DNA from 2 places in the Paenibacillus sp. GbtcB18 genome. Region 2 is predicted to be linked to the other one. Evidence: riboswitches for the same ligand, from Rfam matches in the RefSeq annotation. Region 2 holds a riboswitch; the other holds the start of a gene.

Region 1 (4,420 bases), on a different contig from region 2:
ATCGATGCGGCCGCAAAAACGAGCAGTTATCAATCAGCGATGGTTTTCGCATCCTGGGGTCAGAACGGCAAATATACCACACTTCAGCTTACCCAATTTGCGGCTACTCTTGGTAGCCGAGGTAAGCGGGTGAAACCGCAGTTCGTGGAAGAGGTCCTCGATTCCGACGGCAAGGTCGTCAAAGGCTATGAACCTGAGATTCTGAATCAAGTCGATCTTCCCAAAGTCTATTGGGATACGGTCATCAACGGGATGAAAAGCGGAGCGGAAGGCATCGACAAACTGCCGTATACCGTTGCCCGTAAAACCGGTACTTCGACGCAGCAGGTTTCTGGCGGAACTGTCGATAACGCGGTGTTCATTTCTTTCGCGCCCGCTCAAAATCCTAAGCTGGCCGTTGCCGTTATCGTGCCGGAAGGCGGTTACGGCCGTTACGGGGCGTCACCGATCGCGGCCAAGATTTACGAAGCCTACGACCAGTATGTCGGCGGTCTCAGCACACCCAAAAAATAAAAAAGGCACAAAAATAGCATCGGCTTCCATTTCGTTCTTGGTCAAGAACAATGGAAGCCGATGCTTTGTTAGGTCAACGTCGTCATTCTGCATAGTCAAATCCACCCTTTTTTACGGAAGAGTAGGAACATGCACAGCCCGAGTACACCCATAAATCCGAAAATGAATAAATCCGCATATGGAACAGTCAGCAGTCCGAGAATATCGGTGAAGTTCATTCCGAAAATACCGGTGATAAAGGTCAGTGGCATAAAGATTGTGGTCAGTGCGGTAAAAATACGCATGATTTCGTTCGCGCGGTTCGCTACGCTGGACTGATAAGCTTCTCGTAAGTTGCCCATGAGATCGCGGAGCGTATCGAAGGTGTCGACGATTTTGACGGCATTTTCGTGAATGTCGCCGAAATATTTTTGCAACTGGTTATCGATCAGCTTCAGTTCTTTGCGGTTTAATGTCGCCACTACGTCACGCTGCGGCACAAGCATTTTTTTCAGCCACAAGATTTCCCCGCGGAGTCCGACGATTTCGTTCAAATGGGATTTTTTCGTGTGCATCAGGATATCTTCTTCAAGCTTCTCGATCTTATCTTCGATCCGGTCCCCGACAATGACGTAGTTGTCAACGACGAGGTCAACCAGATGATACAGGAAGCGGTCCGGGCTGTTAACTTCTTCATCCCAGAGAAAGGGTTTGATGGCACGAAGCTCCTGGATTTTCTGTCTCGTAACGGTAATGATGAAATGCCTGCCCAGAAAAATATTGAGCGCGCGAAGAAAGATTTCTTCATCATCAAACCGGATGCTGTTGATTACAATAAAATAGTGCGTGTCGTAAATTTCGATTTTGGGCCGCTGTTCTTCTTCGCTGAGACAATCCTCTACGGCCAGATCGTGAAGATGGAAGAGCGGCTGCAGCTGCTCCAGATCGTCCACATCCGCATCGATCCAGTAAAAACCGGATTCGGGTGGTGTCAGCGCTTCGTGAATGTCATCAACCAGCGTAAAAGCGCCCTTGTGTACCAGGCGTGTTTTCATCCGTTTCACCTCTTTATGCGAAACGGCGCACAGCACTCCGGCCCGTAGGGAAACTACGGACGCTGGAGTGCCGGCCCCGGTTCGCTGCTATTCGATTTTGATCGTACCGGGTAAAGCGTCTACTTCTCGGTCGGTCCCCGTCCATCCGTATGTTCCCCCCTTTATCATTCCGTGTCGAATACTTGTCTAGTATATACCTACATTTTCCACGATTCAAGCATCAAACTCTGGTACTTTTCTCCTGCTAATCCCCGTAGTATGGGGATTTTTTATCCTATGCCGGAGAAGGGGATGAGGTTCGGGCGAACGATCGGACAAACAGCTTGGAGGGTTTATACGGAATACGGACTGCGCCAAGGAGGCAACCGTCATGAGACGCCACACATGCGCCAAAAGCTGCGAACGTTAGGGAAGACATTCATTTTTTGCTTAGCAAGTTTATTATGTGCAACTTTTCAAAAAGCACTTGACATTTGCCCGGTAACCTTTAAGATAGGAGATAACTGAATAAACTTTCTTATCAAGAGTAGGTGGAGGGACTGGCCCGATGATACCCGGCAACCGACATTGTAACCCCCGAGGGGCAATGCACGGTGCTAATTCTTGCGGGAGCCGTATGATTAGCGGCTTCTGGGAGATGAGAGAGGAGCATGTTGCATAGGGATGAACAGGCCTTTCTCAACTTTTTGAGAGAGGCCTGTTTTAATTTCTTTCGAGGAGGAATGACCGATGCCGATTAAAATACCTGATAATCTTCCGGCTAAAGAAGTGCTGAACCAAGAAAATATTTTTGCGATGGATGAGACGGTTGCTTACCATCAAGATATCCGCCCTCTGCGGATTGCGATTCTGAATCTGATGCCGACGAAGGAAACGACGGAAACCCAGCTGCTGCGTCTCCTGTCCAATACGGCTCTTCAGGTCGAATTTGTCCTGCTGCATCCTAAAACCCACACCTCTAAAAACACTTCTCTCGAGCACTTGGAGATGTTTTATAAAACGTTTGAAGATATCAAAGACGAAAGATTCGACGGAATGATCATTACCGGGGCACCCGTTGAGCAAATGGATTTCGAGGATGTTCATTACTGGGATGAGCTGAAGAACATCATGGACTGGAGCGTAGACAACGTAACTTCGACGCTTCATATATGTTGGGCTTCCCAGGCCGGACTTTATCATCATTTCGATGTGCCGAAGTACACGGTCGACAAAAAAGTGTTCGGTGTTTTCCCGCACATGATTACGGAAGAAAACGTGAAGCTGCTCCGCGGGTTCGACGAGTTCTTCTTCGTTCCCCAGTCGAGACATACGGAAGTGCGCCGTGAAGACATCGAGAAGGATGAGCGGCTCGTGATTTTATCGGAATCGGAAGAAGCCGGCATCTATATCGTGGCGACGAAGGACGGCAAGCAAATTTTCGTAACGGGGCATTCCGAGTATGATCCGCTGACCCTGAAATGGGAGTACGACCGCGACGTCAATAAAGGCATGGATGTGGAGATCCCGAAAAATTATTACCCGAACGATGATCCGAGCAAGAAGCCGATGATCACGTGGAGAGCGCATGCGAATCTCCTGTTCTCCAACTGGCTGAACTATTACGTTTACCAGGAAACGCCGTATGATCTTAATGCGGGTCGTGAACTCAGCGCGCTTAGTGCCTGTCTATAATATAGAACGAATGATACCTTAAAGGAGAGATTCCACGCATGAACATCGAAAGTCGATTGGCCCAAATCGGTTCGGTTTCCGAACCAACGACCGGAGCGCTCAGCTTCCCTGTGTACCAGGCAACCGCGTTCCGTCATCCGCGTCTTGGAGAAAGCACCGGATTCGATTATGCCCGCACGAAAAGCCCGACCCGCAGTGTGCTGGAGGATGCGATTGCCGATCTGGAATCCGGAGACGCCGGTTTTGCCTGTTCTTCGGGCATGGCGGCGCTGCAGACCGTTTTCACGCTGTTCAGCCAGGGAGACCATCTTATCGTGTCTCTGGACCTTTACGGCGGTACATACCGTCTGCTGGAGCAGATCATGTCCCGCTTCGGCGTGAGCGCTTCCTATGTGGACACGAACGACGTCGAAGCGCTGGAAGAAGCTTACCGCCCGAACACGAAGGCGATTCTGATCGAAACGCCGACGAATCCGCTCATGATGGTGACGGACTTGAAACTCGTCTGCGGCTGGGCCAAGAGCAAAGAGATTCTCTCCATCGTTGACAACACGCTGCTCACACCTTATCTGCAGCGTCCCATCGAGCTTGGCGCGGATATCGTCATCCACAGCGCGAGCAAATATTTGGGCGGCCACAACGATGTGCTGGCCGGTCTGATCGTGACCAAAGGACAGGAGCTTTCGGAGAAAGTGGCGTTCCTGCACAATTCCATCGGCGCCGTGCTCGGTCCGCAGGACAGCTGGCTGCTTATGAGAGGGATGAAAACGCTCGCTCTGCGCATGGAGAGGCACGAACATAACGCGACGACGATCGCCCGTTATCTGCAGTGGCATCCCCTTGTAACCGATGTATACTATCCGGCGCTAGAATCCCATCCGGGTTATGCGATCCAGAACAGGCAGTCGTCCGGCAACACGGGAATTTTCTCCTTTAAGGTAGCGGATGCGCGTTTAGTGGAGCCGATTCTGAGGCACGTTAAGCTTATTGCATTCGCGGAAAGCCTCGGCGGAGTGGAGTCGCTTATGACGTACCCGGCCGTTCAGACGCACGCCGACATTCCTCTGGAAATCCGGGAAAAAGTAGGCGTCGACGACCGGCTGCTGCGTTTTTCGGTCGGCATCGAGCATGTGGACGATCTTATTACCGACCTGGCGCAGGCGCTGGAACAAGCACAGGCTGAGGTGGAAGGAGACAAT
Region 2 (4,420 bases):
TATGAGGGCTACCTGACGATTGAGCGCGAAGTGGGCGACGATCCTGCGGAAGATATCCGCAAAGCCGTCGAATTTATCAAGGCTTATCGCTAAACCGGCAAGATGCCAATAAAAAAACCTTTCCGGCCGGTTATCCGGCGGAAAGGTTTTTCGTTCCTGTTCGTCGTTCTTAGAACGCCGGCAGGATGGAGCCTTGGTACTTATCTTCGATGAACTTCTTCACTTCAGGCGTTTGCAGAGCTTTGATCAGCTTCTGAACCGCATCGGATTTGGCATTGTCTTCGCGAGCCGCGATAATGTTGGCGTAAGGGGAATCTTTGTCTTCTACGAAAAGAGCGTCCTTGGCAGGCACCAGTTTCGCTTCAAGCGCGTAGTTCGTATTGATCAGGGCAAGATCGACTTCGTCCAGAACACGCGGCAGCATAGCCGCTTCGAGTTCTTTGATTTTGAAGTTCTTTTTGTTTTCTACGATATCTTTCGCGGTTCCGGCAATGCCGACGCCTTCTTTCAGCTTGATCAGGCCGTTCTTCTCCAGAAGAGCGAGAGCGCGTCCGCCGTTGGAAGGATCGTTCGGGATGGCGATCGTTGCGCCGTCTTTCAGTTCGCCGATCGCTTTTACTTTACGGGAATAGCCGCCGAACGGTTCGATATGAACGGTACCTACGCTGACAAGTTTAGTGCCTTTGCTTTTGTTGAACTCCTCCAAGTAAGGAACGTGTTGGAAGAAGTTGGCATCCAGTTGTTTTTCGTTAAGCTGCGTGTTCGGCAGAACGTAGTCCGTGAACACCTTGATTTCCAGGTTCACGCCTTCCGCTTTCAGTTTGTCTTTAACGGACTCCAGAATCTCGGCATGCGGTACGGCAGTCGCGCCGACTTTCAATGTAACGGCAGCTTTTTCGCCGGTGCCTGCGCCCGAAGCCGGTGTAGCCGTAGCGGAAGGCTCTGCCTTTTGTTTGCCGCAGGCTGCAAGAGCCGTCAGTGCGACGATTAGAAACAAGACGATCAGTGAACGTTTTTTCATCAGGGTTTCCTCCTTGGATTGGGTTATCTATCGCATCATTTGCGCGTGAAATAGAGAACGAGACGGTCTCCGATCATCTGCAAAATTTGCACGAGAATAAGCAAAATAATGACGGTCGCGATCATGACTTCCGTCTGGAACCGCTGGTACCCGTAGCGGATAGCCAGGTCACCGAGGCCGCCGCCGCCGACCATACCTGACATGGCCGTGTAGGATACGAGCGTAACGGTGGTGATCGTAATGCCGGCGATGAGGCCGGGAAGAGCTTCCGGCAGCAGGACGCGGCGGACGATCTGGAACCGGCCCGCGCCCATGGACTGGGCGGCTTCGATAATGCCGCGGTCCACCTCGCGCAAAGCCGTCTCGACGAGACGCGCGAAGAAAGGTGCGGCCGCGATGACAAGCGGCGGAATCGTTCCCTTGACGCCGATGGAAGTGCCGACGAGAAGCTTCGTCAGCGGGATCGCGGCGATCATCAGAATGATGAAAGGGAAAGAACGCAGCACGTTGACGACAAACGAGATGACGATGTTGAACGTGCGGTTTTCCAGCAGACTTCCTTTCGAAGTCAGGTAGAGCAGCACGCCGATCGGCAGCCCGATCACGAACGTGAACAGGGCTGAAAGGCCGAGCATCATCATTGTGTCGTTCGTGGCGATTCCGATTTCGCTCCAATCGATTTTAGACCAATCCATTCGAATACACCTCCACATCCAGGCCGTGCTCGCGCAGAAGGCGGATCGTATTCTCCGCCGCATCCCGCGGACCCTGCAGACGAACGACGAGCTGGCCGTAAGGCGTGTTTTTCATCCGGGAGATGGTTCCCTGCAGGATGGAGAACGTCACGCCAGTCTGCTGGACCGTTCTGGATAAAATCGGCTCGTACGTAGTTTCACCGAGAAAGGTGATTTTCAGCACGGTGCCGTTTTGGGCAGGAACTCCCGCCGCGTCGGGCTTGTCGATTTCGACCGAATCCGCAACCTGTTCGATGAACTGCCGGGTTACGTCGTGCCGCGGCTTCAGGAACACTTCCGCCACCGGCCCCTGCTCCACGATCTGGCCTTCATGAATGACGGCGACACGGTCGCAGATGGAGCGGATGACCTGCATTTCGTGCGTAATGAGCACGATGGTGATTTTCAGCTTGCGGTTGATGTCCAGCAGCAGATTGAGAATGGAATTCGTCGTCTGCGGGTCGAGTGCGGAAGTCGCTTCGTCGCACAGCAGGACGTGCGGGTTCGTCGCAAGCGCCCGTGCGATGCCGACACGCTGCTTCTGGCCCCCGGACAGCTGGGCCGGGTACTTCTTGCCGTGCTCGGTCAGCCCGACCAGGGCAAGCAGCTCGCCGACGCGGCGCCGGGCTTCCGACTTGGCCGTACCGGCCAGGCGAAGCGGGAACGCGATGTTCTCTTCCACCGTGGCGGAGGAGAGGAGATTGAAATGCTGAAAGATCATGCCGATCCGGCGGCGCTGATCTTGAAGCTTCTTGGTGCTGAGGGCCGTCAGGTCAACGCCGTCCACGATGACGCTGCCCTCGGTCGGGCGCTCCAGGAGGTTAATCGTCCGGAGCAGAGTGCTTTTGCCGGCGCCCGAATGGCCGATAATGCCGTAAATTTCACCTTTATCAATCGTGAGATTAATTTCTTGCAGGGCGTGTGTTATGCGGGATCCGCTGCCGTATTGCTTGCGCAGCTTCCTGATTTCGATCAATTGCTTCACCTTCTTTTGCTTGAAAATAAGAAAAAGCCCGTTTTGTAAAGACAAAAAGGGCTTTTCCGGTATCGAAAACGACCTTCTCATCTGCCAGAATCCGCCTGGATCCTGAAGGAATTGGCACCATTGTCATCGCGCATATTGCTGCGATCGGTTGCCGGGCTTCGCAGGGCCTTGTCCCTCCGCCACTCTTGATAAGAATCGGTATAGTATGAGGTTGTCCTAAATTAGACGGTAAAACGACAATTCCGAGTATAACCTAAGGTTTTTTTGAAGTCAACGGTTATTTTACCGCAGGTAAATATAAACAAGTAGGAGATGTGCGGCATGGCTTTCATCCAATGTGATTTTTATTCCGAAGTACTCGGTATGTCAACTTCAATCCAGGTAATTTTGCCTCAACGGACGACCGGCCAAATCGGGCTGGAAGGAAGCGCGGCGGGCCACAGGCACCCGACCTTGTATCTGCTGCACGGCTTGTCGGACGACGATACGATCTGGATGCGGAGAACGGCTATCGAGCGTTATGCGGCTCCTCTCGGGCTGGCCGTCGTGATGCCGAATGCGGCGCGCAGCTTTTATACGGACATGGAGAACGGCTACGATTACTGGACGTTTCTGTCCGAAGAGCTTCCGCAGGTATGCCGCTCGTTCTTTCCGCTGTCGGACCGCCGGGAGGACAATTTCGTGGCCGGTCTGTCGATGGGAGGCTACGGGGCTTTCAAATGGGCGCTGAAAAAGCCGGATCAGTTCGCGGCAGCCGCCAGTTTGTCGGGCGTCACGCAGGTGAAAGAGATTGAAAAGCGGTTCCCCAAAGATTTCCGGCTCGTGTTCGGAAAAAACAAGGAGCTGCTGAGAGCAAGCGATCTGTTCGCGCTGGCCCGTTATGCGGCGGAGAAGAAGACGGAGCTGCCGGCTCTTTACCAGTGCTGCGGGACGGATGATTTTCTGTACGAGGAAAACATCGCCTTCCGGGATTATGTGCAAAGTTTGAATATTCCCCTCCTTTATGAAGAGGAAGAGGGGCGAATCCACGACTGGAGCTATTGGGATCAGCAGATCGGCCGGGTTCTGGAATGGCTTCCGCTCAAGCGTCAGACCGAGTAGAACGCATTGCCGTCACACGGGCCGCAAGCCGCAATCGAGCAAAAAGCTTCCCCGCCGCATGGCTGGGAAGCTTTTTGCTGTACGCCGGGTTTCGCGCCGGACGTTTATGCCTCGAGATCGATCTCGAACGTTTTGATTTCATAAGGCTGAAGAACAAAAGAAATCGTTCCGTCATGGACGACCGGCCCTTCGGGCTTCTCCATCAGGTTCGTTTCCCGCCAGGAAGCGATGCGGAAATCGCTTGTCAGCTCCAGCGCGTTGCGGCTTCCGGAGTAATCGTGAACACGCACGATGACTTTGTCGGAATCTTCGGCTTTTTTGACGGCCGAGATCATGGCGGTGTCTCCCGACAAGGTGAACATCGAACGGCACGGAACCTCTGCGGTTCCCTCCGAGGCCCGAAGCGGGCTGTTCAGCATCCAGGCCTGCTTCACGGTCTGGCCCTGCAGCCAGTCTCCACGGTGGGGCAGCAGGGAATAGGTGAAGGCATGATGCCCCTGATCCGCGTGGGTGTCCGGATGGGTCGCGCATTTGATCAAGGTGAGGCGCATCACGTTCCCCTTGATGTCGTATCCGTAC

Evidence for each region. A riboswitch is a leader RNA that binds a small molecule or an ion and turns the genes downstream of it on or off. The one in region 2 is predicted to bind S-adenosylmethionine.
Region 1: it holds a riboswitch for S-adenosylmethionine, as region 2 does, so the genes downstream of both, metA (homoserine O-acetyltransferase MetA) here and KVT34_RS13565 (methionine ABC transporter ATP-binding protein) in region 2, are expected to answer to the same signal.

The regions. Positions count from the first base shown of each region.
Region 1 is NZ_JAGXJX010000004.1:235,612-240,031, reverse strand. It holds gene KVT34_RS14835 (peptidoglycan D,D-transpeptidase FtsI family protein) at 1-513, shown strand, start outside; gene corA (magnesium/cobalt transporter CorA) at 609-1,547, opposite strand; SAM riboswitch class I at 2,062-2,191, shown strand; gene metA (homoserine O-acetyltransferase MetA) at 2,277-3,221, shown strand; gene KVT34_RS14820 (aminotransferase class I/II-fold pyridoxal phosphate-dependent enzyme) at 3,260-4,420, shown strand, end outside.
Region 2 is NZ_JAGXJX010000003.1:718,676-723,095, reverse strand. It holds gene KVT34_RS13580 (sugar phosphate isomerase/epimerase family protein) at 1-93, shown strand, start outside; gene KVT34_RS13575 (MetQ/NlpA family ABC transporter substrate-binding protein) at 170-1,021, opposite strand; gene KVT34_RS13570 (methionine ABC transporter permease) at 1,057-1,716, opposite strand; gene KVT34_RS13565 (methionine ABC transporter ATP-binding protein) at 1,703-2,731, opposite strand; SAM riboswitch class I at 2,815-2,935, opposite strand; gene KVT34_RS13560 (alpha/beta hydrolase) at 3,062-3,841, shown strand; gene KVT34_RS13555 (alpha-mannosidase) at 3,946-4,420, opposite strand, start outside.